DNA from 4 places in the Pelosinus sp. sgz500959 genome. Region 3 is predicted to be linked to each of the others. Evidence: riboswitches for the same ligand, from Rfam matches in the RefSeq annotation. Region 3 holds a riboswitch; each other region holds the start of a gene.
The links. Region 3 has a riboswitch for cobalamin ahead of ACAN52_RS04200 (MATE family efflux transporter). Riboswitches for the same ligand answer to the same signal wherever they lie in the genome.
Positions count from the first base shown of each region.

Region 1: it holds a riboswitch for cobalamin, as region 3 does, so the genes downstream of both, ACAN52_RS11120 (nicotinate-nucleotide--dimethylbenzimidazole phosphoribosyltransferase) here and ACAN52_RS04200 (MATE family efflux transporter) in region 3, are expected to answer to the same signal.
Region 2: it holds a riboswitch for cobalamin, as region 3 does, so the genes downstream of both, cobT (nicotinate-nucleotide--dimethylbenzimidazole phosphoribosyltransferase) here and ACAN52_RS04200 (MATE family efflux transporter) in region 3, are expected to answer to the same signal.
Region 4: it holds a riboswitch for cobalamin, as region 3 does, so the genes downstream of both, ACAN52_RS19880 (sirohydrochlorin cobaltochelatase) here and ACAN52_RS04200 (MATE family efflux transporter) in region 3, are expected to answer to the same signal.

Region 1 covers NZ_JBGJZL010000006.1:107,395-115,357, forward strand. Annotated here, with positions in the region: gene pduB (propanediol utilization microcompartment protein PduB) at 1-487, opposite strand, end outside; gene pduA (propanediol utilization microcompartment protein PduA) at 513-788, opposite strand; gene ACAN52_RS11100 (EutP/PduV family microcompartment system protein) at 785-1,228, opposite strand; gene eutS (ethanolamine utilization microcompartment protein EutS) at 1,230-1,571, opposite strand; gene ACAN52_RS11110 (response regulator) at 1,830-3,482, opposite strand; gene ACAN52_RS11115 (PocR ligand-binding domain-containing protein) at 3,514-4,725, opposite strand; gene ACAN52_RS11120 (nicotinate-nucleotide--dimethylbenzimidazole phosphoribosyltransferase) at 4,859-5,893, opposite strand; cobalamin riboswitch at 6,092-6,291, opposite strand; gene ACAN52_RS11125 (histidine phosphatase family protein) at 6,438-7,046, opposite strand; gene cobS (adenosylcobinamide-GDP ribazoletransferase) at 7,078-7,815, opposite strand.
Region 2 covers NZ_JBGJZL010000005.1:277,895-285,857, forward strand. Annotated here, with positions in the region: gene ACAN52_RS10215 (DUF3369 domain-containing protein) at 1-899, shown strand, start outside; cobalamin riboswitch at 981-1,166, shown strand; gene cobT (nicotinate-nucleotide--dimethylbenzimidazole phosphoribosyltransferase) at 1,271-2,338, shown strand; gene cobT (nicotinate-nucleotide--dimethylbenzimidazole phosphoribosyltransferase) at 2,363-3,454, shown strand; gene ACAN52_RS10230 (methyl-accepting chemotaxis protein) at 3,650-5,629, shown strand; gene ACAN52_RS10235 (methyl-accepting chemotaxis protein) at 5,823-6,680, shown strand; gene ACAN52_RS10240 (VOC family protein) at 6,949-7,356, shown strand; gene ACAN52_RS10245 (3D domain-containing protein) at 7,407-7,963, opposite strand, start outside.
Region 3 covers NZ_JBGJZL010000002.1:314,819-322,781, forward strand. Annotated here, with positions in the region: gene ACAN52_RS04170 (GNAT family N-acetyltransferase) at 1-59, opposite strand, end outside; gene ACAN52_RS04175 (ABC transporter ATP-binding protein) at 94-900, opposite strand; gene ACAN52_RS04180 (ABC transporter ATP-binding protein) at 878-1,729, opposite strand; gene nikC (nickel transporter permease) at 1,707-2,459, opposite strand; gene nikB (nickel ABC transporter permease) at 2,537-3,526, opposite strand; gene ACAN52_RS04195 (ABC transporter substrate-binding protein) at 3,477-5,024, opposite strand; gene ACAN52_RS04200 (MATE family efflux transporter) at 5,159-6,511, opposite strand; cobalamin riboswitch at 6,755-6,937, opposite strand; gene ACAN52_RS04205 (sugar phosphate isomerase/epimerase family protein) at 7,126-7,963, opposite strand, start outside.
Region 4 covers NZ_JBGJZL010000018.1:44,476-52,438, forward strand. Annotated here, with positions in the region: gene ACAN52_RS19865 (response regulator) at 1-294, opposite strand, end outside; gene ACAN52_RS19870 (hypothetical protein) at 558-860, shown strand; gene ACAN52_RS19875 (sirohydrochlorin cobaltochelatase) at 935-1,741, opposite strand; gene ACAN52_RS19880 (sirohydrochlorin cobaltochelatase) at 1,978-2,937, opposite strand; cobalamin riboswitch at 3,417-3,599, opposite strand; gene ACAN52_RS19885 (radical SAM protein) at 3,742-4,638, opposite strand; gene sfsA (DNA/RNA nuclease SfsA) at 4,664-5,350, opposite strand; partial or broken gene msrB (peptide-methionine (R)-S-oxide reductase MsrB) at 5,369-5,812, opposite strand; gene ACAN52_RS19900 (hypothetical protein) at 6,053-7,093, shown strand; gene ACAN52_RS19905 (sugar ABC transporter permease) at 7,146-7,963, opposite strand, start outside.

The sequences.
Region 1 (7,963 bases), on a different contig from region 3:
GATGTCCTGCATCATTGGCATATACATCACCAAAAGTGCGATTCAGTTCTTTTAAGGCGACTTCAATAGCACGGCGTGCATCAGAAACTTCTTCAGCACCAAATAAAATCAAACAACCGTGTCCTGCTCCACCTTTGGTATCTCTTGCAAGTTCTATATTTATAATTTCAGTATTTGTTGCTTTAACAGCCTCATCTGCGGCCATAATGTGAGGGCCAGCTCCTGTACGAGCACCAAGAATACCAATAGAACGATATTTAGGATCAATTTTCATTCTTTCATGTAACATAGGGTCAACATTAGCGATAACAAGACCAATGGTATCACCAATTGCAGTACCTACAAATTCAGTAATCCCTGGATTGATTGGACATTGTGATTTTTCCTCAGCTGGAGCTACTACTGTTGCTGTTGGAGCGGCTGGAGCTTGACTTTCCATACGTCTTTTAATTTCATCCATAACCTTGTTCATTAACTCTTCTTGCATAATATTTCCACCTCCAATTTATTACTTACTTTATTTTAGGAAGGATTTTTTCCACATCTGCATGTGGACGAGGAATGACATGAATGGAGATAACCTCACCCACTTTTTGGGCTGCAGCAGCGCCAGCATCTGTTGCTGCTTTGATCGCACCAACATCACCGCGCACCATGACAGTCACTAAACCAGAACCAATTTTTTCATAACCAACTAATACAACATTCGCCGCTTTAACCATTGCATCAGCAGCTTCAATCGCACCGATTAATCCTTTGGTTTCAACCATGCCTAGGGCTTCGCTCATTCTTTACACCTCCCTTCTGCAAAATACTCAACTAGATCATCAAGTCCCTCTCCTGTGTGAGATGAAATAAAGAATATAGGTTCTTTGACACCTATTTGTAATAGGCGAGACTTGACTTTGTCCCTATCAATTCCAGGTACGTCTATTTTAGTCACTACTCCAATGACCGGCCGAGAAAACATCATAGCAAATCCAGGAGGCAGATTTATTTTTAAATCTGTTGCATCCTGGACAATCACTACTACAGATGCTTCCATAGCTGTAACCATCAGAGCAGAATAGAACCGGGGAATTTGTGCATATTCACCTGGCGTATCAATGGCACCATCACAAAAACGAATGCTTTGGGTTTTCTCCACACGTTTGGGATCTTTTTGCAGAGCATGAATTAAGGATGTTTTACCTGCTCCTACCGGACCTACTAACATTACTTTTTTCATGTTAGGATCTAGTCATCTTAGAAACATTAAATCCTAAGTTCGCCTCTAAAAAGTGAGTGACTTGCCGCAAAGCTGCTTCAATAGAAGATACTGTGCCAACTAATACGAGTGAACCTGTAAAACGATCCATGAATCCAATTTGGACAGCTGCCGCTTTTGTAGCTACGTCAGCGGCAACAATCGCTGCTTCACAAGGAGTAATCGTCAATATGCCAATAGCAGAACTTTCGACGAGTCCCAATTTTTCCCACAGCTCTTTTTTAGGATTGGCAATCAGATGGGCTAATGTGACTTGTTTGCCTGGTACATACTCTTGCACAACTCTCGGCTTTTCTGCCGTCATAGCTTTTCCTCCCAATTATCACAATGTTCATATTAGTTTCACGTTTATAAAGATTAGCTTTTCCTCTGATTTTACCTGCAGTTTTTCTTGCGTACACACTGTACATCCTTGCGGTCTTATCACAATAAATTCATTACAATTTTTTAACATTTCATTATTATAAGATTTTTTTGTTTTTTTCTCACAATTTTTTGACTATCAAAGCAAAAAAGGACTGTTTTAAGACAGTCCTTTCTCATCAGCTTCTATTTTTCTATTTTAACGACCTGCTTCAATCTGTATCATTTCATCGCCAGTCTTATTTTTACGGATTTCACTGCGATACTGTTTGGGTGTCATATTCGTTGCATGGCGAAATACACGGCAAAAATAACTAGCATCTTGATATCCTACCTCTGTAGCAATTTGCACTACAGTATAATCAGGATCTTGTAGCATGACTTTTGCCCGATCAACTCTGACTTTTGTAATAAAATCCACAAAATTATAGCCTTTTTCCTGTTTAAATAAGCGGCTAAAATAAAAGTGACTTAGATGAACAGTCTGGGCAACTTCTTCTAGTGATATATTGCGATGGCAATTTTCTGTTATATAATCACAGGCTTTATTAATCACCCGTACATTGATGCTGCTTCTATTTTTGAGCATATTATCCATAAATGAGTCCAAAGAGTCTAACATCCATTGCTCAACTTGTTCTTTAGAGTGGCAGCTATTTAAGCCACTAATTCCTTTAAAGTTCAGTAAAGTAAGCTGATCTAAATTAGCCCCACCTTCAACTGCCGCTCTTGATAAGACAACGAGTAGTTCCAAAACACAAGCCTTTACCGTCTCCATACTAGCCTTACTCTCAAATATTTCATTAAGCAGTTCGCGTAGCGCTTTTCTCGCCTGTTTACGGTCTCCACTGCGAACTTTATCCAGCACTGCCCGTTCATAATGAAAAGGATAATTAAAAGGCCCTTTACTCAAATAAGGTATATCTTCCACATGAATAATTTGGCTATCACCAATAAAGAACCGTTGCTGCTCAGCATTGATTGCTTCCAAGTAAGATTTATGCAATTCCAATGGATTATTATAATAACGACCAATGCCAATTCGAATGCTAATATTTAAAACATTAAGAATGGCTTCTCGTATCATTGTTGCGGTTTTATGCACATCATCTTTTATAAATTCAGGTGTGTAATTTTCTTTAAATCCTAATAAGATCACTAATTTATCGCTACTAAAAGGACTCACCAACCCTCGCTCATTCACAACATTACAAACTAATTGATAAATACGTTGCTTTAATATCTGTTTTTCTAGCTCTGTATCACTATCTGTAAGTTGCTTAAAATTTTCAACATCAATGACTAATGCGACGCCAAAATCAATTTTTATTCCTAGAAATCTTGATCTCTCTCGAAATTGTGCAATCTCTTTGATATTTCCTGAAATCAAATCATAAACAAAGGACATTTGGATAAAAGGGATGGCTTCTTCTACGCTTTTACGTAAACGGATTTCTTCCTCTTTCTTTGCTCTGGCCTCACCAATTTTCACTGTAATTCCTGACAGTACACGAATCAAATCATCAGGTCTTACAGGCTTTAACAAATATTGTGCAGCACCAATTGTAAGTGCCTCTTTTGCATAACTGAACTCTTCCATAGCGGTTAACATAATAATTACTGTGTCTGGGAGTAAATCACGTATCGCTTTTGCCGCTTCTAATCCATTGATACCTGGCATCCGAATATCCATGAGTACGATATCAGGTTTTTCACTTTCAGAAATGTGGATGGCACTCACGCCATCACCAGTCTCGCCAACTACTTGGATATTCGTTATATTCTTTTCTATAATAAACCGTAAAGCTTGTCTTTCTAATTGTTCATCTTCTGCAATCAATAGTTTATACATGAATGCCTCCTCCTTTTATTACTTTTTAAGGTCAACAGCGTGGAAAACGAATGTAGTTACTTGTTCCTTCACCGATTTTACTTTCGATTTGAAGACCGTATTCACTACCATAATAATGTTGAATCCGTTTATGAACATTAATAATTCCAAGACCAGTCGTCTCACCATGAGTTTTCAATTGCTTTTCAGCGCGGAAAATACTACGAATCCGCTCCATGGATACTCCAACTCCCGTATCGATCACACTAATTATAATCGTATCTCCCTCATAATATCCACGTACATGGATTGTTCCACCATTGACCTTTTTTTCAAGTCCATGAATAATCGCATTCTCAATCAGCGGTTGTAAGGTAAGGGCCGGAATGACTGTTGTCATAATTTGAGGATCTATATCAATATAGGATTGAATACGATCACCAAAGCGCATCTTTTGAATCATAAGATAATCTTTGACTGATTTGATTTCCTCTTCTAATGTTCTGAGTACGTCAATATCTCGCAAGTTATCACGCAATAAATCGGATAAAGCATATACAACTTCCTGGGTTCGACTTGCTCCCTCTAAAAGAGCTAACCTTGCTATCGTATTGAGGGTATTGAAGAGAAAATGTGGATTTACTTGCGCTTGCAGAGCTTTGAGTTCACTCGCACGTAAACTTGCTTCCAAATCAGCTTTTGCTTTTACTTCTTGTACAAGTTTTTTCTGCGCAAGATTTGAAGCACCGATTTCTACAATATAATTTGACATGATATAAATAAGATCGGCGGCAGCCGTAATTCTTTTTTCTGGTACAACTTCGACCACATCAAAAAGTTCTGACAACAGTTCTTTATCCATCTGGAAATCAGCTAAACAACGAAACATTTCTGCTTTCACATCATAGTCGTCTTGAGCCAAAATAACTTGTCCAGCAAGGAATGCACCAATGTATTGATCTTGAACAATAATAGGTGCTGCCAAATCAGTCAAACCAGCATGACAAGGATATACGGTGGGCTTTTTCTCACGATTCATTCGCCCACCGCGATCATCACAAGCAACACATCGCGCGTATCCTTCTGGATAAGTACGAATATATGTACAGAATTTTGTGAAATTACTAGGCCTAGTTATAGGATTTCCACCAACATCCACAATAACAGCAGCCAGGCCAGTCGCCTCTGAGAATTTATCTTGGATTTCTTGAAGAATATTGATATTAACAATTTGATCTAAGGATAATTGGCAAAGATCTTGCACTAGAGTACCCCCTCATAAAAATAGTTAATACTATCACTTTTTTGCTATTTTATATGAAGAGTATTAGATAATAAACTCACTAGTTCCTGCTAGAAGCAATATTTTACTACTTCATAGCAAATCATTACATGAATTACATAGCAACCCCATGATTGCTCTTTGTTTCACTCAAAACAAAATCAGAAAGTCTTGCCATATTCTGCATGGTATATAACATTGTTTTTAACATGGAAACCATGAGAACTGCGCCAGTTCCTTCGCCAAGAGCCATGTTACCCCGAATCATAACATCGTCCGCTAAAATATTACCAAGCATTAATGAATAAGCCATACCTGGTTCTTTAGACATATGAGAAGGAATCGCCTGTCTTTCAATATTAGCATTAATACGTGCTGCACACGCATAAGCAACAGCTGTAATAAAGCCATCAATTACAAACGGAATTCGCAAATTAGCACATTCAAGCATTCCGGCACAAATGGCAACAATATCGAAACCTCCTACACAACGCAGAATGTCCTCAACACCAATCATTTTTTCTTTATGACGTTCTACACCTTTGGCAACAACAGCTCTTTTTCTTTTGAGCACTTCATTATCATTGCCACTAGCACCATAACCAACAACAAACTCTGGTAACATTCCTGTTAAAGCATGGAGTACGGCCGATGAAGTTGTCGTATTACCAATACCCATTTCACCGAAAGATAACATATTATAGCCATCTTCAACAATGAGCTTATGAACCATATCTTTGCCAATTTGCCACGCTTGTTCAAACTCCTTATGAGTCATGGCTTCTTCACGAATAAAATTCTTCGTACCAAATGCCACTTTATGGTCAATACCTGAGACCCTAGTATCATTAACTCCAATGTCTACAACACCATAAGGAATGTTATTATAGCGGCAAAAACAACTGATTGTAGCTCCTCCAGCCATCATATTTTTAGCTTGTAAGTATGTAATTTCAGCTGGAAAATTAACGACTCCTTCTTCTACAACTCCATTATCAGCGGCAAAAATTAAATGATATGGCTTAAGTTCTGCAGAGATTGTTCCCCAAGATAATAAAACTTTTTTCAAATGTTTTTCCAGTAATCCTAAGCTGCCACTAGGTTTAGCTGCCCCTTCAATTAACTCGTCAACACTTTTTTCAAAATCCATCATATACATCTCCTCATTTTTGAAATCCATACTTCATAGAAAACTGAGTATACGCCTACACCTGAGTTGCCCTTGCTTAGAACCAAGAAAGTAATTTACTTTCTTGGTTCTGTAAATAAATAAAAATAACCCAGCCCAAAAGGCCAGGTTATTTTATAAAAAAAACCTATCCTTCTGGCATTACCCCTTACGCGGAGGTAGATGACAGCCATAACAGGCAGGTCTCCTGGCTTACGGATCATGAATACGTCTTCGCCTTCCTGGTTTCCCAGTGGCATATGAAAGAGTATCTCCCCGATTACAGTGGCGCGACCGCGTCGTTTCAGGATCTTTACATCCTTTCCGATCTTCCCTATTCTCCTCTCTTGACGAGAGGCACCTGTTTGGTGGCAATTTATTTAGTTGTCACATACCTTCTACAACAAAATTTCTTCTCCTGCGCAGGAATGATGAGTCGGCAATATATTAAAGTAGCTAGTAATAAAAATCCTATTTTATTCGTATTAGATGAATTCAATTAAAGATTCAATCCATTTTGTATCTATCATCCATTTAAATGATAAGTATCATTGACTAAAGATACGATCTTACTCGTCTCAAAATATTCAATAATGTTAATAGCAGTACTATCTTGCCGCAGTGACCACATATTCTCAACGGCAAGCCCTAATGCATCACATAAGAGTACACGCATAGTCCCACCATGGGAAACAAGAACAATAGTTTCTTCAGGATGATTGGCAATGCATTTTGAAAGTCCTAGAGTTGTACGTTTTTGTACATCATAAAAACTTTCTCCTTTTGGTATACAAGTTGATCCTGGCTTAGAATATATAGCTGACAATAATTCTGACCAGTCTACCATAATCTCCTCGTAAGTTAAACCCTCCCATAAACCAAAATTAACTTCTCGAAAATCTGGAAAAAGTGAAGGTTGTAGCGAGTGCTCCTTGCCAATGATTTCTGCAGTTTGAACTGCACGTAGTAAATCACTGCTATAGATTGCACTAATACTTTCTTTCGCTAATCGCCGAGCTACCATCCCAGCTTGCTGTAAACCTTTTTCATTTAAAGGAATATCACTATGTCCTTGGTATCGTTTAGAATGATTCCAAGAAGTTTCACCGTGTCTTACAAAGATAACTTTCGTCAAAATAACCACTCCTATATCAATTGAATTAAATTCAAGGAATAAAGACAAGCAAAGCTACAATTTCAGTTAATTCAATAATAGCGCCGTATACATCTCCAGTTAAACCACCTAGTTTCTTACTCACATATTGGCAAAAAACAAAGGACATGGCAATACCAAGGACTCCACTCATCATCGCTACTTTCCCTAGGGGAACTAATAATACTATTGCAGAAATCCCCGCCACATACAAGGTTTGACGATGGGAACAGTCATAAAAAACCTTCCCTAAACCATTGGCCCTTGCATATGGATAAAGAGTAATGCCAATGACAACTGCAATCCTCCCTACAATGGGCATTACAAGTAAGGCATAAGGAAGAATCATAGGTTCAATATCCATAATTAAGGAATATTTAACTAAAATCAGCAGGCTAAAAGCCATGGCTCCAAAAGCACCAACCCTGCTGTCTTTCATAATTTCTAACATTCGTTCCCGAGGTCTTCCTGAGAAAACCCCATCAACTGTGTCCATTAAGCCATCACAATGTAATCCTCCTGTTAAAAAGATTTCAATGATAACAACCCCGATTGCCATTGCATGAATTGGTACTTTTCCGCCTCCCAAATATTGCACTATATAGACAAATCCAAACAATAGTAATCCAATGATACCACCGATAATAGGAAAAAACTTCACACTACGACCAAAACTCTCCGTAGACCATTCAGATTGACTCACAATAGGGATACGTGTCAAAAATTGAAAACCTGTAATAAAATCCTTCATTCCATTCTTGAGCAATTGTCCCACCTCTTTTACCTGCATAATCACATTTGTTTTGTATAAAGACTTCAATCCTTCGTTTTCAATCAAAAAATATTTTATTTTCTGATTTCTCTATAAAACCATTCATGATCATAAAGTTTCTTTCCTG
Region 2 (7,963 bases), on a different contig from region 3:
GCAAGAAAGATGGATCACTCAATATTTTAGCTGCTACAGGTGATTTTGAAACCAATATTGAAGAAAAATTATCTGCGGATGTACAAAATAAAATCGATGATGTACTGCATGAAAAAGCAAGCATGTTTTTTGATGATTATTTTATACTCTATTGGAATAGTGCGGATAAACATGATTATTTAATTTATATGGAAGGCGATCAAAAAATCAGTGAACTTGATCGGCGTCTTTTAGATATTTTTTGTCTAAATGTATCTTCAGCTTTCGAAAATTTGAAATTACATTTAGAAATGTATGATACCCAACGGGAAGTGTTTTTCCGATTAGCAGAGGTAGCTGAAACTCGATCAAAAGAAACGGGTAATCACGTACGACGGGTAGCTGAATACGCTAAATTATTAGGAGAAAAATATGGGTTATCAGAAAAAGAATTGGATATGCTTCACCTAGCAGCACCCATGCATGATCTTGGAAAACTAGGTATATCCGATGGAATTTTAAATAAACCGGCTAAATTGACAGCGACTGAGTTTGATATTATAAAGATGCATTCAATGATTGGGCACGATATGTTGAAAGGCTCAGAACTCACAATGTTAAGAGCTGCTGCTATTATTGCCAAAGAACATCATGAACGCTATGATGGAACAGGATATCCCGATGGTTTACGAGGGGATGAGATTCATATTTTTGCAAGAATAACAGCCATTGCAGATGTATTTGATGCGTTAGCTTGTGATCGAGTTTATAAAAAAGCTTGGAGTTTAGAGGATATTACCGAATATTTTCAAGAAAATAAAGGGGGGCAATTTGACCCTGTATTGGTAGACTTATTTTTTGCTAACTTTGATGATATATTAGCAATAAGAGAAAAATTTGCTGATGATTGCTATTTATAAAGTTTGATTGAATTGATATCGCTATTTTTTTCACATTATTGGCTTGACGATGCTATGAGTGGTTGATATAATAATTGCAATTGCATACAATACGGTTAAGGTGCCCCCAGTTGGGGGATAATAGGGAAGTCTGAGCATGGTAAAACATGCATAAGCGCGGGCCCGCCACTGTACTGAAGAGACCTTACAAAACCACTCATTAAGGGGAAGGTGTAAGTTGTCGATGATTCGGGAGCCAGGAGACCTACCTTTATACTGTTTTATGATCTTCATGGAAAAGAAGGTTTTTTTGGATTGATAATCCCTAAAAACCTTCTTTTTAACATTTTCCCGGGAAATATTAAGTTTACTTTGAAAAGTGGAGGGTTAAGATGAGTTTATTAGAAGAAACATTGCTGAAAATTAGTGATCTAGACAAAGATATCATGTCCAAGGTGCAAACTAGATTAGATAATCTAACAAAACCCAAAGGAAGTCTTGGACGATTAGAAAATATGGTAAGACAATATGCAGGGATTATTGGGAAAACTCAACCTGATGTGCCAAAGCATTGTATGGTAATCACATCAGCAGACCATGGTGTGGCTACACTAGGCATCAGTGCCTATCCAATAGAGACAACACTGCAAATGACAGCGAATTATCTGATCTCAAAAGGTGGTAGTGCAAATGCTTTTGCCAATTTTTGTGGTGCTGATATGGTAGTCGCAGATATGGGAATCGCTGGTGATCTATCTCATGTCCCAGGACTTTTACATCGGAAAGTTGCCTATGGTACTCAAGACTTTACTCAAGGTCCAGCTATGACCCGTGCTCAGGCTATACAAGCTATTGAAGCAGGCATTGAAATTGTAAATGAGAAAGTTAAGCAAGGTTATACATGTTTTAGTCTTGGGGAAATGGGAATTGGTAATACCACCTCAAGTGCTGCCATTGTGGCTGCTTTTACAGGACTGACCCCAGAACAAGTGACAGGAAGAGGGACAGGAATATCAGATAGTCGGCTGGAAGTAAAAATTAATGTTGTTCGTCGCGGTCTAGAAATGAATCAACCAAACCCTAAAGATGGAATTGATGTATTAGCAAAAGTTGGTGGTTTTGAAATTGGTGGGTTAGCAGGTGTCGTTCTTGGTTGTGCAGCAAATCGATGCGGGGTCGTGATTGATGGCCTTAACACTACGGCAGCCGCACTCATTGCCAATGCTATTGAACCGATGTGCAAAGAATATATGTTTGCATCTCATTTGTCGGGTGAACCAGCACATGTAATTGCCTTAGGTGTTTTGAAGCTAGAGGCATGTCTTAATATGGGGGTCTGTTTAGGAGAAGCAATTGGTGCATCCATGGTGATGGATATGCTTACAGTAGGGAGTAAAATGCTGAAAAAAATGAAAAATTTTGAAGACGCTGGAGTATCAAGGATGATGTCTCAACAATAATAATGATCGTAGGAGGATAGACTCATGTTCGAAAATATAATATCTCTGATAAAACCATTAGATGAAACTGCAATGGCAAAATGTCAACTCCGATTAGATAACCTGACTAAACCCCTTGGTAGTCTACATTCTTTTGAGCATATTGCGCGTCAAATGGCAGGTATTACTGGTCAACATAAACCTAAAATGTTAAAAAAAGGCATCATTCTCATGGCAGGAGATCATGGTATCAATGATGAGGGAGTAAGCACTTACTCTAAAACGGTGACAGCAGAGATGATGATCAATTCTTGTCATGGAGGGGCTGCGATCAATGTATTTGCTGAACACGTTGGTGCACAGCTTGTTTTAGTTGATATGGGAGTAGAGGCGAATTTATCTGTTTGTCCGAATTTATGTCATGAAAAAATTGCCTATGGTACAAAAAACATCACTCAAGGATCAGCGATGACCCGAGACGAAGGGAGTGCTGCCATTTCTGCTGGTATCCGCATTGCCCAAGAACAAATAAACAAAGGATGCCAAATTTTAGGATTAGGTGCTATCGGAATTGGTAATACCCTTCCAAGTGTAGGAATCATTGCATGCTATAGTTCGAAGAAGATAAATGAGCTTATAGGACTTGGTACAGGTATCACTCCAGAACTTCTTAGTAAGAGGATTGATATTCTTAACACAGCTCTTGCGATTAATCAACCAGATCCACAAGATGCTCTTGATGTAGTGAGTAAAATAGGTGGTTTTGAGATTGCCGGTTTGGTAGGTGTTATATTGGGCGCAGCTTCAGGTGGTGTAGCTGTTGTACTTGATGGTCTTGCAACGAGCGCAGCAGCTCTGATTGCTATGAAAATTGCTCCTCAAGTGAAAGACTATCTAGTAGCATCCCATTTTGCAGTAGAACCAGCACATAAAGTGGCTTTAGATCTTATGGAGATACCAGGATATTTACATCTTGATATGCATTTAGGTGAAGGAACAGGAGCAGCTCTTGGTATGTCTTTAATCAATGCATCTTTACATGTAATCAATGATATGAAAACTTTTGGTGAAGCTGAAGTTGCTGTTGCACAAGATGGTCCAGGTGCTTTGAAGCAAGATAAAAATGTCAGAGAGTAATCAAATAGAGTAAGAAAACGATATTGAGATTGTTCATTGAGCAGGGATAAGATAGCAGATCTATCTTATCCCTGCTTGTTATCGTCAATCATATTTTTATATTCTATACTTGTCAGAAGGAGGTATTAGGAATTTATTTGTCGAATTGTGGCAGATGAATCAATCGAGATCTATTTTTGAAAGGGGAACAAGGAAATGAATTTAAAGGTCAAATTAACATTGATTTTTTCATTATTATCTGCAGTGATTCTCTTGGTGTCATCACTTGCTGGATATATTTTTACGAAAGAACAAGTTACTAAAGGCATTCAGCAAGAAATGAAGGCGAATATCGACTCTCATGTAAATAAACTTGATGGATGGTTGCTCAGTAAAGGAAAAATGATTGAAATAACGGCGGGTACAATACAGAGTACATTTAGTGAAGGGGAAATAACAGTACCCATGGTAGCTGGATATAGGACTGTGGATAAAGAATTCTCCGATGTCTATTTTGGTTCTGTACAAGGTAAAATGGTAGATGGAAGTGGATGGACACCTCCTGCAGATTATGATCCTAGGGTGCGTGAATGGTATAAAGATGCAACACAACAAGGTAAGTTGATTTTTACAGAACCCTATTTAGATTTAGTCACGAAACAAATGGCGGTATCTGTTGCACTGCCGATTAAAACAACTTCAGGGCAAATTCGAGGAGTTATCGCTGCAGATATGTTGTTACAAACACTGGTTGAGAATGTAAAAAAAATTAATTTGCAGGGCGCTGGATATGCATATTTACTGGATGCCAAAGGTGTTGTACTCGCTCATCCAGATGCGGAGATGGTGTCTAAAAATGTTCTAGAAGTAGAAAAAATAAAAAGTTTATCTCCTCTATTTAAAGAAATGCTTCAAAAAAATGAAGGTTTTAATACATACACTTATGATGGTAAAGATTTATTGATGGTTTATAAAAAAGTACCGTCGACAGGATGGATTTTAGCAATTAGTGTACCTGAAGATATTGTGTATACACCTCTTGTTCATTTAAGATGGCTATTTTCTATTATTGCAGTAGTGGCAATTTTCATTGTGATTGGAATTACCTTTGCGACTGTGAAGCGAATTACCAATCCTTTAGAAGTATTGGCTCGTGAAGTTCAAATGGTTGCTGCTGGAGACCTTACAGTACAGGCTAATGTAAATGGGAAGGATGAAATTGCTATACTCGCCCAAGGGTTTAATAAAATGGTACACAATTTACGCGAGCTTATTATGCAAGTTCATACGAGTTCGGAGCAGTTAGCAGCTTCTTCAGAAGAGTTGACTGCGAGTTCTCAGGAATCATCTCAAGCTACAAATCAAGTGGCTGGATCTATTATGCATATTCATCACGGGGCTAAAGACCAACTGAATGGAGTAGAAAATACAGGGAATGTAGTACAAAAAATGTTAACAGGAATACAGCAGGTGTCTGATGGTGCTAATCATGCTGTCACAAAGGCCTCACAAGTTGTTGATAAAGCTAAAGACAGTGGGATTTCTATTGAACGCGCCATTCATCAGATGGGCCTTATTGAACAAACTGTTAATACTTCTGCTAAGGTTATTGCTAATTTAGGTGAAAGGTCAAAAGAAATTGGACAGATTATAGATACAATCTCAGGGATAGCAGGTCAAACTAATTTATTAGCTTTGAATGCGGCGATTGAAGCAGCGCGCGCAGGAGAACAAGGACGTGGTTTTGCGGTAGTTGCAGAAGAAGTTCGTAAATTAGCTGAGCAATCACAGGAAGCTACAAAACAAATTGCTAATCTTATTGGTGAAATACAAGGGGATACGGAAAAGGCTGTTGTTTCTATGAATGATGGTACCCGTGAAGTAAGCCTTGGAACTGAGACTGTTAATACTGCTGGTATTGCATTTCGTGAAATTGCGCAAATGGTAGAACAAGTCTCAAAGCAAGTGATTGATATTTCGAATTCGATGCAGCAGATGAATCAGGGCGGACAACAAATTGTTTCAGCTGTAGATGTAATCAATGATTTGAGTAAAAGAGTCGCAGATGAAGCTGAGACTGTATCTGCCGCCACGGAGGAGCAAGCAGCCTCTATGGAAGAGATTGCTTCTTCTAGCCAACATCTTGCCGAAATGGCACAAAAACTTCAAGAGATCGTAGGCAAATTTCAAATTTAGTCATTGCATAAAGCAAAAGACGCTGTTTATCAACTCGGATAAAGAGCGTCTTTTGATATCGAAAATGAATAAAAAATTATAACATAAGACGCTTTGTGCAGGAATTATTGGCTGAGACAGGAAATAATTCAATATAGGGTTAAAGAAGGCTTGGTCATCGAATAAAGAAATGTTTTATATAGGAGAGATTTTTATGATTATTGATGGGAAAATCGCTACTGATATCGTTGACTTTATATATGAAAGGACCAATTACCATACGATTGTTTGTGATACTGCTGCAGTCATCATTGCTGATTCTGCTCGGAGTAGGTTGGGAGTTATACATGCAGGCTCAAAAAAAATACAAGAAGAAGGGATTCATCGTATTGTAGTTACTGATGAAGAAGTCATTCGATCAGGTAATAAAATGAAAGCAGGAGTTAACCTTGCTATTCAGGATGGAAAAATGACTGTTGGTACTTTCGGTATTGCGGGAGAAATTAGAATTGTTGAACCGATCGCACAACTTGCTGCTGGTTGGATTGTTGGAAGACTTCATGAGCAGGAAACGGCAAGGGAAGTACGGATTTGTGTGAATGAAATGTCTAATGCGATAGAACAAACTTCGATTGCTACTGGAGAATTAACCATCGCATCACAAAAATTGGCTTCAGCTGATATTGAATCAGCGACCATGACGAAAGAAGCTGCTGATGGAATTAATAGTACTTCAGAAATACTTGGAGTGATTCGGAAAATTGCAAGTCAAACAAACCTTCTTGGTCTTAATGCAGCGATTGAGGCTGCCCGCGCAGGCGAACAAGGCAGAGGATTTTCTGTTGTAGCCGAAGAAGTGAGAAAACTTTCTGGTGAAAGTAACCAATCGGCTACAGCCATCGAAAATCAATTAAAAAAACTGAAAGGTTCTGTGAATAAGGTTATCGATGGTGCCAAAGAAAATAGCAGTATTTTACAAGAACAGGCAAAGTCAACACAAAGTATTGCTCAGATGGTAGAAGGACTTCGTCGAGTGAGTCAACGTCTTTTAGATCTCGCTGATAGAGCTTAGGTTTGATGTAAGCTAAGTCTTTTCTAACGGAATCAGAAAGTATAACACTTTCTTGATTCCAAGTAAGAACGACTAAGGCTTCTGCCTGCGTCTGAGGACTTAGCACAAGCCAAGTCTTTTCTTATATTTCTTGGAGGATTTTAGTATAAAACGTTGAATAAGTAATATAATTTATATAGAATGATTTTTCGTTTTTATAATGCTTGTAAAAGGTTTTAATTATTTTACAAGAATTAATTTTTCTATTTAGTTAGAGGAGAGGGTTTTTATGAAAATAAAACGAGTTGATGCAACCATTAGTACCAATAAGCTGCAAGAGTCTAAAAATTTTTATATGGAACATTTTGATTTTCAATTATTGTATGAAAGTGACTGGTATATAGAGCTAATTGCAAGGGATTTAGCAAGCGGTATCAGCTTTACCTTACCACAACGAGAAGAAGGGGAATTTTTTAATGGTAAAGGTTTAATTATTTCATTTGAAGTTGATGATGTTGATGCTGAATATGACCGTTTAAAAGCAGAAGGATTGCATATTTATCAAGAAATGCAAGATAAGCCATGGGGAGAAAGAAGTTTTGTGATTAATGATCCTAATGGTATCCACGTTTATATTTATAAAGCAATCTTACCAACTCCAGAGTATAAACAAGTTTATGATGCTTTTAAAAAGTAATTCAGTAAGCCGAAATCCTTGTATAATATAAGGATTTCGGCTTATTTTTATTAGACTTTTTCGGGTGTATTTACAACATAGACTTTAACTTTTTGAATACCAAAGTCTTTTGCTTCATTAACAGTCCATTTCGCAATATCAACGCGATTACCTTTAATGGCTCCGCCTGTATCTTCTGCGATTGCATACTCGCCATGACCGTCAGGATATTCGATATATACACGTGAACCGAGAGGAATGACTTTAGGATCAACGGCAATAATACCAGGACGAACTTGGCTGCCGATATAAGTCTTGTTGCCCCATTGATCATTGTCATGAGGACCTGGAGCATAAGCAGTTGCGGAGATATCGAGTACTTGTTTATATTGTGTTGGTGGAGTACCTGATGATGGTTTTGTTGCAATAGGAGATTCACTAGGAGGGGAAGGTTTAACTTCTTCCGTTGGTTCAGGCTTAACTTCCGTAGTTGGCTCTGTTGGATTGTTTTCAGGTTTAGCTTCTTCAGTTGGTTCCGGCTTAACTTCTGTAGTTGGCTCTGTTGGATTGTTTTCAGGTTTAACTTCTTCAGTTGGTTCCGGCTTAACTTCTGTAGTTGGCTCTGTTG
Region 3 (7,963 bases):
TGCACAGCATCAATATCGGCTTCACGAATAGCCCGAATTACCAGGTCTTGCTTTTGCACAGGGAACAACCTCCTTTTCTAATAAGATAAAAACTCAGTTCACGTCAAAAAGCGTCAGTAACTGTTTGGTATAAGAATGCCTCTCTGGTGCAAAAAGTTCTTTTCCTGCACAAAAATCCACGATCTCTCCATGTTGCATAACGATCAAACGCTGGCTCATAAAGTGAACGGCGCTAAGGTCGTGGGAAATGAAGAGATAAGACAGCCCCAATTCTTCTTGAAGATCTTTTAACAGATTGAGTACCCTGGCCTGAATGGATACGTCCAAACTCGCCGTCGGCTCGTCCAGCACGATTAGGGAAGGCTCTACACTAATTGCGCGGGCAATCGCTACCCGCTGTTTTTGACCACCGCTAAGTTCTGAGGGATAGCGGTCCAAGTAGCTTGGTGACAAGTGAACTTTTTCTAGTAATTTACCTGCTATTTCTCGCTCGTTCTCATTTATTTTTCCTAAAAAGCTGGGACACCCTTTATTTTGGCAACGTATTGGTTCCAAAAGAGAGTCCATAATCGTCAATTTACTATTAAATGAAGCCGACGGATTCTGAAAAACCACCTGCATTTCCCGGCGAGCTTGGCGAAGATTAGAAGACGTCAATTCATGGAGGGGATGGCCATTCAGCCAAATTGCCCCTTTATCCATCCGTTCCAATGTCAACAGACAACGAGCCAAAGTACTTTTACCACTACCACTTTCACCAACCAGACCTAGGCATTCTCCTTGCTCAATGGCAAGAGAAATACCTTTGATCGCCTGATGGCCTCCATGATAGGTTTTCCAGATATTCTTCACCCTCAATACTTCTGGATGCTTCAAATTAGAAGTTTGAATTAGCGGCATAAAGAGCACCTCCTCCCAACCCTTCTTCTCCCAAGACGGGAAGGCGCTTAGGTACATTGCGAAGGGGCGGTACGGAAGCGAGTAGATTGCGAGTGTAGATTTCTCGCGGATTTTTGAGTATCTCTTCCTTTGTGCCAGTTTCTACAATCAGGCCCTTTTGCATAATAGCAACCCGGTCTGCATAACGACGAACGCAGCGTAAGTCATGAGTAATGAAAAGCACGGCGCAGCCTTTTTCATTTTTTAGCCGGGCTATGAGTGACAGCACTGTCGCAGCACTCATAGCATCTAGAGCAGTAGTAGGTTCATCAGCAATCAATAGTTTAGGCTCCATCATCATTGCTAACGCCAAAGCAGCTCGCTGGAGCTGCCCACCACTGAGTTGGAAAGGATAACGCTGATATACTTTTTGTCCTTCCAGTCCCACTTCATTAAGAGCAGTCCAGGCTTTCTTCTTTCTCTCCTCTTTACTCCAATCCCGATGGGTCTGTATGACTTCATCCATCTGCTTTCCCAAAGTAAAGTACGGCGTGAAAGCACTTTGATAATCCTGAAATACATAAGCTATATCTGTACCTCGAATTTTTCTTAGTTCTGCTTCCGAAAGGCGAGTCAAATCTTGACCTAATAGCTTTATCTCCTTTGCTTCTCGCCGTAGTCCATCTGGCAATAGAGCTGCCAATGCAAAAGCGCTAATACTTTTACCACTACCGCTTTCGCCAATCAGAGCAAACCATTCACCAGCCCGAATGGAAAAATTGATACCATGAACCAAGGAACAATGATCAGAACCGAAGATGTTTAAATCACAAACTGTTAGTAATTCCATCTCTATCCTCCTCTCGGCGGTCTGAACCGAATTTTTCTACTAAGCGATTTCCTAGTATATTCATGACAAATACAACTAAAAAGATAGCCACTCCAGGCACGATCATCAGGTAAGAATCTCGAGCGAAATAGGCCCGACCTTCGTTGAGCATAGATCCCCACTCTGGATGAGGTGGCTGGATACCAAGGCCAATATAGGAAAGAGAAGCTACCAACAAGATCACCTTGCCGATATCGAGGGTTGCCAAAGCCAGAACCGGGCCGATCACATGAGGAATCAAATGACGCCAAAGAGTAGCGCAGCTACCAGCACCGCTAATTTTAGCGACTAACAAATAGTCTTTGGACTTTTCTTGAAACACCACACTGCGTACCAGCCGAGCATAACCGACCCATTTCACAATGAGAATGGCAAACAGCAAGTTAAAGAAACCCGAGCCCAAGAGGCCGCTAATTACAATGGCAACGATATATTCGGGAAAAGCCATGAACGCATCCACTAGACGCATTAGCGCCCAATCTACTCGCCCTCCCCAATAACCAGCAAAAAGTCCGATTGGCACTCCGACCAAAATGGCCAGTGCCAAAGCGAGCAAACTAATTCCCACTGTAGTCTGCCCCCCTGTTAGAATTCGGGAAAGCTGATCCCGTCCTAATTGATCAGTCCCTAGCCAATGGTCCCAGCTCGGTACTTGAAGACGGATAGAAAGATCAACTACATTAGGATCCATTGGTGCCAGCCAAGGGCCAAACAAAATAATGAGCAGAAAGACACTCGTCAGCCAGACGCTCCAGGAAAAATTCCATTTCATCGACGTTCAGCCTCCTTCAAAGAAATTGCTGGATTTAAGTAACGATAGGATACATCTACTGCTAAATTAATCAAAAAAATTAAAATACCAATGGATAATACAAACCCTTGAATGATGGCATAATCACGACGAGTGACGGCTTCAATCGCCAACTTGCCGATGCCAGGGAGGCCAAAAATCACTTCGATTACTACTGACCCTCCTAGCACACTGCCTAGGCTGACTCCTAAAATAGTCACCACGGGGATCAAGCTGCCTTTTAAAATATGCCGCATAAAAATTACCCTTTCGGAAATTCCTCGAGAACGGGCCGCTCGAATAAACTCCTGACGGGCACAATCAAGCAAGCTATTGCGAAAAATTTTAATAAATGGCGGTGCAATGGCAATGGCCAAAGCAAAAGACGGTAAAATAAGACCTTTTCCATTGGCCATTCCTACTGCTGGAAGCCAGTGCAGACGAACCGCAAAGAGATCAATTAGTAGCAAGCCCAGCCAAAATGTAGGGATCGAAGCCCCCATGAGGCAAAATCCAGTGCTGAACTTATCGATCCCGCTCCCAGCATAGCGAGCGGATAAAGAACCAAAAATAGCGACGATCATGACTGTCAGCCCTAAGGAAGATCCAGCCAATAAAAACGTGGTAGGAAAAGAGCGGGAAAGTTCTGTCACTACAGAACGTCCCGTCATGATTGATTCTCCTAGATCTAGTTGCAGTAACTTCCCCATATAGTGAAAATACTTCTTATAGATCGGATCATTCATTCCCATTTCTTGCCTTAGCGCTTCTACTTGTTCGATAGTCACAGCGACGGAATCTACTCGGAGAAGTGATAAAGCCGCATCTCCTGGAGCTACTTGCACAATTCCAAAGCTAACCAGTGAGACAATCCACAAAAGAAGCATCCCTTCACCTAGGCGACGAATCAGCCAACTGTTACTGTGCCAAGTCCAAATCCTTGGTAACCATCTGGAACTCAAATTCATTTGAAGGAGTCACCCAACCTTTCACTTTTTTTCGGTAAGCAACCGTTTCATAAGGAGATGTAATATAGGCATTATAAGCTCGCTCTTCAATCATACTGGCGATTTCTTTGGCAATTTGATGCCGTTCTTTTGCGTCGATGGTCTGGTTGTATTTTTCAAGCAAAGCAGTCAATTCAGGCACATTGAGACGACCATGATTCTGCACCCCTTTAGGTGAAAAAGCAGCATTTAAGAAAAAAGCCCCATCCCCCCGGGTTGTCGTTAGTAGAGAGTACGTTACCAAATCCCAATTCCCTTGGGGCAGGTATTCATCAATGTTATCTGCTACATTGATTTCCATTTCGATTCCTACTTGTTTCGCTGAAGCTTGAACGATTTGAGCAATTTGAGGAAGTTCTGGACGAGCGATATAGGTTGCCATTCGCAGTTTAATACTCTGACCATCCTTAAGAACTTTCCCATCCTGCACTGTCAGACCAGCGGCCTCAAAGTGTTTTAATGCTTCAGCTATACCATACACATGTGGCTTAGATTCCGGCGAAAAAGGATAATTTCCAGGAAAAGGGTTAGCAGCTACAACGGCTTCTTTTCCCATAACTTTGTCAACAATCTCCTGCCTGTTGATAAGAGCATCTATCCCCTTGCGGAATTCTTCATTGGCCCACAAATCCTTATTTTTTCCAACATAATTATAAAGCAAGTGGTATACCCGTTTGCCGGGAACGCTCTCCACAACTAGCTTGTCATCTTTGCGCAAAGCTGGCAAATTTTCTAAAGCAGGACGATAAATGATGTCAGCATCACCAGATTGCAGTGCCAACAGACGGGCATTCGCATCATCGTTAAACGTTAGCATAACCCGATCTAGCTTAGCTACACCATTCCAATATTGAGGAAATTTCACCAACTCCGCACCTTTGGTTATGTCAAAACTTGCAAACATAAATGCACCAGTTCCGATGGGAGGTTTATCTTCCGGAGCAGTCACATCGATGATAACCGTGTTGTAGTGGACTAATTCCGACGGAAGAGCCGCATAGGGAGTTTCCGTAGTGATTTTTAAAATATCACCAGACGTTTCGATCGAGGCAATTTTTAACGAGGCTTTTACACCAGGATTTACTGCAATCGAGCGTTCTAGGCTAGCCTTGACCGTTTGTGGAGTCAATTCTTTTCCATTATGGAATTTGACTCCTTTACGAATTTTAAATTCCCAGTGCTGACCATCTTCAGACTTCCAGCTTTCTGCCAGCCAAGGATAAAGTTCTGTTGTTTTTGGATCCAGTCCAACGAGTGTCTCCATAGTGCCGGAATTCAATATAAAACTAAAGTGACACCGATGGGGATCCATCGTATTAGCTGGCCAAACCGTAATAAAGTTGATGCTTTTCTCCTTTCCATCACCACTGGTTTTTTTGTCAGAAGAACAACCAGCTGCAAATAACATCAAGCACCCCATCAATAGGGATACCATCCATAGATAAGAACGTTTTTTCATTTTTCTTCACCTTTCTTGTTATGTAATATTATTTTTTATTTTAAACAGTAGGATACCATTGAAACTTAAGCTCCTACGGAATAAAGACTGCTACACTGACACAAATGAGGGTCGATACCAACCAGCAGCTCAAACTAAGAGCTGGTATCCGTATCTAACTTTAGGACATGCCCATTCAGATTCGGTAAATATATCCATAAAAATAAAGACCGCCCTAAGCTAAATACAGTAAAAGCTAACCATACACCGTGATTGGCTAATTTAGGTACTCCAACCCACAAACAGGCAAAGAAAAAGATAAGAGAATAAATCATGGAATTTCTAATCGGAACAGCTACCGTAGCTCCAACAAAAATGCCATAAAGCTGCAATCCCCAAAAAGCAACCAGTGGGAATAGGGCAATCCAATAAATATAACTTTTTGCTACCTGCTGAATATCCGTGATCGTTGTAAATAGATGAATTAAAGGTTCTTGGAAAAGGATAACGCTGATTGCAAGCAGTACAGCCGTCAAACCGCTCCAGATGGCTGTTAACTTAATTGTTTTAAAGTAAAGCTCTTGATTTTTTTCACCAATGGCTTGGCCTACAAAAACCGTGCTGGCATTGGCAATGCCGCCAAGCAAATTAGCCATAACAAAATGTACTTGCATAAGTACTGCATTTACTGCTAAAATCGTATCCCCATACCTGATGCCATATACAGCAATAAGATTGTATACAGTAAGAAGGCATATGGTTCTTATAAAAAGATCCCGATTCACTTTCATCATGTCGATGAAGGTTGCTGGATTAAAGAATTTTAAAAGAGAAAGCCCGCTAAAACTTACCATTTGCATTTTTCTTATCATCATAACTCCAATACATGCTGTAGCAAATTCCGCTATAAGGGTTGCTGCTGCCACACCATCTGCATTCAAACCAAAGCCCACAACCAGAATCACCGCAAACAAAATATTTAATAGATTCATTAGTACTTGCAAAAACAAGGAAAGTTTAACTTTTGCCACGCCCATCAGCCAACCATTGATAACATAGTTGATCAGTACAAAAGGCGCCCCCCAAATCCTAATATTATAATACGTACTAGCTAAGGAACCTATTGTCTCATTAGGAGCTAATAGAATGAAAGCTACAGCTTTGATCGGCCATTGGCATACAACAATCAATATACCAAGGCAAAGAGCAATCACCGTTGGTCTTACCAGAGATAGAGCTATAGCCTGCTTGTCGCCAAGACCGAACGCTTGGGCGCTGAACCCAGCAGTACTGACGCGTAAAAAACCTAATACCCAATACAAGGTATTAAAAATAAGCACGGCAATGGATACACCACCAATATAGGCGGCTTGGGGAAAACGTCCCATAATAGCAGTATCTACAACCCCTAATAATGGTGTAGAAATAAAAGAAATAATCAATGGTATGGCTAAAGCCAGAAAAATTTTGTGATCATGCAGAGTAATAGTTGTTATAGATTGCTTCATTAACCCCTCCGTGATTTTATTGGATGGTAGAAATGGTTGACTATATGTAGAACAAATCACATATCAAAGTAATACTTATGAATTCTGGGGTAAAAAAAATCTCTCGACCCAAAGTCGAGAGATACAATTAAGAACATACCAGCTATATTTATAAAAATCTCGGCGCAAAAATACGCCGAGATATAAGTACAATACAACATGTAACACATGCACTTAATCCCCTCCCCATCGCTCGCAGGTAAAAACGGTGATTGACAAATAGGCAGTTCTCCTGGCTCTGGATCATCACTCGCCCAAACCTTCCCAAGACTTTCGTCTCAGTGGCATAACATGGGTTTGCTCCTCATTACAGTGGCGGGACCGCGCCGGCATTCAACCGGACTTCCCTATTAAGCCCCGAAGGGCACCTATTTCTACTATATTTTATTTTAAGTCAATTCAATGTTTCTTATATTATCATTATTTTGAAAATTTGTCAACTTAATACAGGTTATCTATAATATGAGATATACATTAGTCGCAACTATCCTCTCTATATCTCGCAAGTCAAATCATGATTGTTAGATAAAGTGCTTACGCAGATATAAAAATAAGCTAATTAGGATATACGTCAACTATAATTGTAATGCTTGTTGCTGTACCAAAATTTTTTGAGACCATTCTTCTATAGTGGAATACATGAACTCATGTACCAAAAAATCTGGTTTAATATAATTGATTAATCGTTGAACTTCACTAGTAGCAAAAGGCTGATGCTGATCTATTTGTAAGACGTGATTCATAATTTCAGTTATACTAAATTTTTCTGTCTTTCGGAGCTGGCTCTCTTTTGCATACTCTCCTGAAAGAGATTTGTGTAAATGAATACCTCGCACATAGGAACGATATTCGCCTAAATCATGTAATACAGTAAGAATATAATCAATACCCTCAGATTCCGTTTTTAACTCTTGATTGGTATTCATTAGATGTCCTGTATCCAACATGATTCCTACATTAGGGTGCTTCACACCGTTCAATAATCTAGCAGCCAATGTAGGATTTTTGAGAGTAAGTCCCGGCCACCATAAATTTTCAAATAATAGTGCTATATCTGTTGGGATCTCATCTGCTAGTTCATTAACGAGTTCAATGGTAGCTTCGATGACTTCACTGTCAGAAGAACTAAAATTCCCACTAAAAAATTCTGGTACTCTGGCATGACAAACATGAAAAACCATATATTTCGCACTGGCCTTTACTGCAGTTCGAATATTTTCTCTATAAATGTTAAGCCAATCACTACGTGTTAATCCTCCATAGCAGGCGATAATCCCTTCATTACTGCCAAACTGTTTGAGTAACTCTTGATTATCACCACGCCAAAAATCAAGCCAAGTAGGCCAAAAGCGTAGATGGACTCCTTGTACCCATTCTTTTTTATGAACAAATCGATCCCATGGCGCACAAAAC
Region 4 (7,963 bases), on a different contig from region 3:
ATCGGCCCCGAGCTCAAGCCCCATAATACGATCCTCATCTTCAGTGCGCGCAGTTAGCATAATAATGGGTATGCGAGAAAATTTCCGTATTTCACGACAGACTTCGATACCATCAAGTATAGGCATCATAATATCTAGAATCACTAAATTAGGCTTCTTCTCTACGACTTTGCGAATGGCTTCCACACCATCAGCAGCCTCTTCAACTGCAAATCCTTCTTTTTTAAAATAAAGGTTCAGCAGCTCACGAATTTGAGCGTCATCATCTACAATGAGTAAAGTCTGTCCAACCATTATTGTCTCACCTTCTTTATAAATTATGTATATATAGCACTATAATATAAATCATATTATAGTGCTATATATATGATTTATCAAACCTTATCATTACGATCAAGATGTTAATAATACCCATATGAAAAAATAACTTTTCACCAACCTCAAATTGCTATGACAATAATATTGAAGTAACTCGCAATAAAATACAAAGGGTATTCTTATATTGAAAGGGAATGTTTGAAAAAAACCGATATTTTGTTTGTTGGAAGGTGAGAATCATGATTATTACTCGTATCATCCATGCTCCACGTCCAAGTACTGTTGCTTTATTACTGCGTCGAACGGCAAAAGAGTCAAAGAAACTAGTAGAAGATACTCATTTTGCTGCGATCGGTCTACTTCAAACTGATCTTCCTAGTTTATTTTATTATACTGATATTGGCCAGAAGGCTGGAAATGTGATTGCTATTGAAATTGTTGGCAATTGTCCTCAACATGTGAATACTATGGCTTTTTTCGGTAGTAATGAAGCGGTAAATGCTACGATGTCAGCCATTACTGCCGCTGATAAGCAAAAATAAAAAACCAACAATATGCAATCCTAAAACTAAATAAAGGACTGTGTTGAAAAAAATTCAACACAGTCCTTTATCTTTTATACATTCATCGTATCTTTTAAATGCTGCACATAAATATCTTGAATCTTAGAATTTTCTCCTAAACCACCAAGATAGACATCAACTTCAAATCCAGCTTTGAGCAACTGCGATTTAGCAGAGTCTTCTTCATCACTCGCCATATCATTTGTAACATGATCGCCAGCGACTAGCATAAATGGCATAAGAGTGACTTTTTTTATATTGTGTTTTTTTAATTTTGGGATCACATTCTCTAGAGTAGGGTAACCTTCTACCGTATAGACAAATACATGATCCAAACCTGCATCTTCGATTTTCATCTGCAAGGCAGCATAAGCTGCATTCCCAGGATGTAATCCTCCATGGCCCATAAAGACAACAGCTTCTTGATTTTGAACCTTTGGTAATTGTTCTTTAATCGCCTGAATCGCAATTAAATAATCATCTGCTTTTCCTTCTTGCCCTGTGTAATAAAGAAGCGGGCGACCAATCACAATCTTATGGAATACATTAGCATGAGCAGAATGTACAACTATTTTTTTCACCTTATCATACTCTGCACCAACAACCACATGTAGAGGTTGAATATAAATTTCTTGATAACCTTCGTCTTGCAGCCGTTGTAATGCTTCTTTTTCATTCTCAATTTGCAGACCGTCACGCGCTGCTAATCGTTTGATCACAATGCGTGATGTGAAAGCGCGGCGTACTTCATAATCAGGAAATGTTGCTTTTATTTTCTTCTCAATGCTTTCAATACTTGACTCCAGTCCACGTTGATAGGTTGTACCAAAACTAACAACTAAGATTGCTTTCTTCACAATATATAACTCCCCTTATTATATTCCATAACTAAACCACTCTAAGCTTTACATCTTCTACAAACGAGAGTTAAAAGCGGCCAAAGCCTGGTAGATAAGTATAAATAAGATTCAGATAGAGTGTTAACTCCATCTGAATCAAGTCTTGTGTGTCTTTCAGTATTGATACTTCCTTTTAAAATCCAGAATGGAATCGTCAGAACGTCAGTCGTTTATCTGTATGAAATGAATCAATACGTCTAATCAATCACTGGAATAACAGGTGCATCTTTGCTTCGTTCATTTTTATTGTATTTTCCATCGATCACATCTTTTACATGTTGTACATAAATATCTTGAATAGCTGCATTTTCACCAAGCCCGTGAAGATAGGTATCTACTTTGAATCCTGCTGCAATAAGCTGGGATTTGAATGAATCTTTCTCATCACCGGCCATATCGTTATTAGCATGATCACCTGCTACAACCATAAAAGGCATTAATGTTACTTTTTTAAATTTCTTTTCTTTTAGTGTTTCCTTAAGGTTTTCAATCGTTGGATACCCTTCAACGGTAAAAATAAATACATTATTTAGTTTACCATCTTGTAACTTTAGTTGCAATGCACCATACGCAGCATTGGATGGATTAACACCACCATGACCCATAAATGCAACAGCCTCACCTTTGCCTAATTTCGGCAATTGAGTTTTCAATGCTTCAATAGCAATCGCATAATCATCTGGCTTTCCTTCTTGTCCTACAAAATAAAGAATAGGACGGCCGAGAGAGATCTTAGAAAAACTTTTATTTTGTACATAGGTATCTACAATACGACTCACTTTTTCGTATTCATCACCAGCTTCCATGTGTAATGGTTGCACAATGACTTCTGTATACCCTTCTTTTTTCAATTTTTCTAATGCTTGTTTTTCCGTATCCATGTGTATGCCATCACGATCTGCTAATTTCTTTATAATAATGCGCGATGTAAAAGCTTGACGGACTTCATAGTCAGGAAAAGCTTGTTTAATTTTTTGTTCTACCGCATCAATTGTAACTTTCCGTGTATCGCCATAAGTTGTACCAAAACTGACCACCAAAATAGCTTTTTTACCCTCAGAAACAGCAGCAGCACTTACTTTTTGCGTCATTGTCATTCCGCCAATCATAGTTGCCGATAAAAATAAAATTCCTAATATCCACATGATTTTTTTCATCAAGATACACCTAACCTTTCAAATTTAAAAAATAAAATTTAGATTACTGACTACTGAATTGTCACTCATTCACCTCACTTATAATAACACTAAGTTTTCAACTAAACTACCGCAACTTTTTATGAAGGATCATTCCTTCATTTTATGACAGAGCATGTCGTGTTTAAAACGGTAAGATACCTACACCACACTGCACCTGACTGAAAAAGGAAGTTCCGTATCCACGGAACCAACTGTCTAACCCACGACAGCCATCGCAATAAATTGAATAATGAAAGTTTGATCTATATGCCAAGCTATGACGCACCCAAATACGAAATAGCCACATACCATAAAAAAAGTAATCTCCCGACCACAAGCCGGGAGATTACATTAAGAACATCCTAGTTATATATAAATCCCGGCGCAAAATACGCCGGGATATAAGTACAATACAACCTTGAATGGCACTTAATCCCCTCCCCATCGCTCGTGGGTAAAACGGTGATTGATAAATAGGCAGTTCTCCTGACTCTGGATCATTGCTAGCCCAAACCTTCCCAAAACTTACGTCTCAGTGGTATACCTTGGGTTTGCTCCTCATTACAGTGGCGGGACCGCGCCGGCATTACACCGGTCTTCCCTATTAAGCCCCGAAGGGCACCTATTTCAAAAATATTTAATTATGAAGTTATTCATTACAATACAAATACTAACATCAATAACTATACTCTACTTTTTATTAAATTACAATAGTCAGATAGTTAAATAATTAAATTTTCCCTAAAATCCATCATCACCATTTTGCGATCAAGTGCAATGATCTTATCGTTCTACATTATTATAAACATCCCATTCTGTGAGCATAGAGAGTTCTTCCATTCCTCGTTTAGCTGCACTGAGCAGTTCTTCTTTATCATGGGGTAAAGTACCTGCTAGCGCAATATGATTGGAAATATGATTACTGCGGAATAAACAATGAGAGGTAAGGGGTAAGTCAAGCTCACGAATGAGTTCATACAATTCACCCATACTTTCTGCAGGTGATAAAATTTCAAATTTCCCTTGTTCATATTCTTCCCGCAGTTCACTCCCACGATACATCATCAAGGTTAGAGCGCTTAACATATTGGGCTTTATCGCATTAATTGCCATCGCGGTATAGTGTGCATGTCCTTTTGAACCTGCTTTTCCTCCTAGACCTACAATCACCATAATGGATAGTTTCATGCCTGAGGCAACGACTCGCTGTCCTGCAGCAATAGACTCCTGCGCATTGACGCCTTTACAGATATGACTTAAAACTTCATCGTCACCTGATTCCATACCATAATACACTAAAGTTAGCCCAGCTTCATATAACTGCTGTAATTCCTGAGGTGTTTTACGTAAAATATCTTTTGGCCCAGCATAACAAGATACTCTGCGCAATTTAGGAAAAGTTTCTTTTAACATAGCAAGAATTTTTAATAAGGTATCCGTTGGTAAGACTAAAGCATTTCCATCAGCTAAAAATATCCGACGAATATACTCCTTATAACTAATCGCTGCATTGACTTGCGCCATGATCTCATCCATGGTACGTACACGAAAATTGACAGATCGATACATATTACAATAAGTACAACGATTATGAGAGCACCCTATGGTCACTCGCAAAATAAAACTATTTGCCTCACTCGGTGGACGAAATACCGGTCCCTCAGCAGTATCAAAATACATAATTATCACCCATTTCACTTTTCTCTTACAAAAAGATCGGTACTCGATCTCCTAGAACAATTTCATCTTCATGTACAACTGAATCATAAGCAAGTAGCTTAACACCCTTGGCAGCTGCTAGTGTTAATGCTTGAGCAAATTCTGGATCCCTTACCACATTAGGCCTAAAATAATGGACATCTTTCATTTGAATTAAAAAAAAGATCGTGCCCCCATATCCAGCCTCTACAGCTTTGATCATTTCATAAATATGTTTAGTGCCACGCGAGGTAGGGGCATCAGGAAACATCACGATTCCCTCTTCTTCAAGAGTTACACCTTTGACTTCAATAAAATTCTGCTGATGATCTGATTCAAAGTAAATATCAAATCGAGAGTTTCCATAAGTCACTTCTTTTTTCATCGCCCTGACTACGCTTATCTCTGGAATGCCTCCTGCCTGCATGGCTTCAAATACAACATGATTAGGCACCTGAGAATCCATATTAATCAATCGTTCACCTTTATACACTGCAATTAAAGAAAAGGCTGTTTTCCGCTCTGGAGTTCTTGCGGGTTCCAGAATGACGACAGCCCCAGCGATCAGTAATTCTTTGCATCTACCCGTGTTTTTTACATGAACAATGTGCTCCTTATGATTAATCAATACATGAGCAATAAAACGATTGACACGTTTTATAAAAATTCCCTGTACGATATTTGTATACTTCATTCAATAACCCCTATCGTTCTAATGAGATGTAAATAAATCAAGATATTGACCATATCCTTCTTTGACTAAGTCTTCTTTCGGAATGAAACGCAACGCCGCTGAATTGATGCAATAACGCAGCTTCGTCGATGTCGGCCCATCATTAAAAACATGACCTAAATGGGAATCTGCTTCTTTACTGCGTACTTCAATTCTGTGCATAAAATGACTATCATCAGGTTTTTCGATCAGAACTTCTGGTGATAAAGGTTTAATAAAGCTTGGCCAGCCACAGCTAGACTGATATTTATCCATTGAACTAAATAAAGGTTCACCAGATACAATATCAACGTAAATCCCGGCATGATTATGATTCCAATATTCATTATCAAAGGACGGCTCAGTTCCTTGATTTTGCGTCACTTCATATTGTAGCTTTGTAAGACGTTTTTTTAACTCTTCTTTATCTTCCCAAGATTTTTTACGATCCATTAAAGAACACCCCTTTACATTTTTATTCAGTGACCAAGTCTTCTTTATTCAATCAAGTCTTCATAACAACTCAAGTAATATTTTCATTATAATAGTAATTACAAATACTGCAACTAAAATTCTTCTTCGTAAAATATTTTACTTATAGCACCAAATTCTTCGCCACCAAATATTATATAAAAATAGTATATTTCTTATTCTATAAATACGTCCCGCGAAGGGAGCATCTCAATGAATAATGAGGATAAGCTGACATTATCTGCAGTTGATTTAGCTATGTTGGAACAACTCCACACTGATGTTGTCGATGACTTTTTGCACCCTGATAACTTATTTGCCAATGTTGTCGGGCTCGGGATCGGAGTAAAATGGAAAAACAATCAACCTACTGGTAGACCAGCACTCATGGCGCTAGTCACTCAGAAAGTAGCCTCCCATAAATTATCTAAGGTCAATTTATTGCCATCGTCACTCTATGGCATCGATATGGATGTTATTCCTGTCGGAAGATTAATGGCTAAGACTAGTAGTTCACAATTTAGCGCTGGGTCCTCTAACCTCACTGAACGTATTCGCCCAGCACAAGGCGGTTATAGCATTGGTCATGTTAGGATTACAGCTGGAACCATGGGTACATGTGTTTATGACCTACTTCCTAAAAACATAGGCATTCCGAAAAAATATTATATCTTAAGTAATAACCACGTCCTTGCGGAAGAAAACAATGCTTACCCTGGTGACCCAATTATTCAGCCAGGCCGCGTCGATGGTGGTTCCTCTCCCTTTGATACCATTGCCACCTTGAGCCGCTTTATTCCCATTGACTTTGAACCATTTATCCCTCGTTACCTGCACAATAATGTTGTCGATGCTGCAATAGCCCAAGGGCAGCTACACAACCTGAATAGAGCCATCTATTGGATGGGCCATCTTCGTGGCTGGCTACCAAAATCAAAAGTAAACGTCGGTCTATTGGTGCAAAAAACAGGTCGTACCACTGGCTTTACCCGAGGTAGAATCGTAGCAACGAATGCTACTGTTGATGTATCCTACGAAGGAGGAAAAGTAGCCCGCTTTAAAGATCAAATTGTCAATACAGCGATGACAGCTGGTGGTGATTCTGGTTCCCTGCTCATTACCCTCATCAATCATCTTCCCTTTGCAATTGGTCTTCATTTTGCCAGCTCTCCTTTCATGAGCATTGCCAATCAGATTGAAAATGTACGTTCACTACTCAAAGTAGAAATTGCTGAAAATAGCAGTGATCGATAATAAAAAAAGCTTTCACAAATTTTGCGAAAGCTTTTTTTATTATAAATCCATCTTATTTTTTATTTTTAGTAGCAATATCAAACCATACAGCAATGACTAATATGCAACCTTTCACAATATACTGCCAAAAAGTTTCAATGTTTAGCATACTCATACCATTATCTAAACTGGACATAACCAATGCTCCGACAATTGCACCGCCTACACTACCTACACCCCCTGCTAAACTAGCACCACCAATTACACAAGCAGCAATGGCATCCATTTCAGCATTTTGCCCAGCTGCAACGGATGCAGCATTCAAACGAGAAGTCAGCAGTATTCCAGCAATCGCAACTAACAATCCATGCATGGCAAACAACGTTAATGTCATTTTCGGAACGTTAATACCACATAACTTAGCGGCTTCTCCATTACCACCAATGGCATAAACTCGACGCCCAAACACTGTTCTCGTCAATATATAGGAAAATATAACGGCTAAAATAGCAAGTATGAGAACGGGAACGGGCAATCCCTGATAAGAATTAAGAACTAAGACAAATAGACCAATCAATACGGCAGCAAAAATAATCTTTACCACTTCCACCGGCATCGGCGTAATGGATAAACCATATTGGGTACGTAAATTTCTACCATTTAGAGAGTTATAAACAATTGCACCGATAGCAAGTATGCCTAGGGCTATACCAATTCCATCAATTAGATAGGCATTACCTAAAAATTTAATTTCGGGTCCAAGAGAAGCGACAGTAGTTCCTTTCGTCATCCCTACGAGTATTCCTCTGAAAACTAACAAGCCACCTAATGTCACAATGAAAGCAGGTATTTTTTTATAAGCAACTAACCAACCATTGAATAAACCAATCC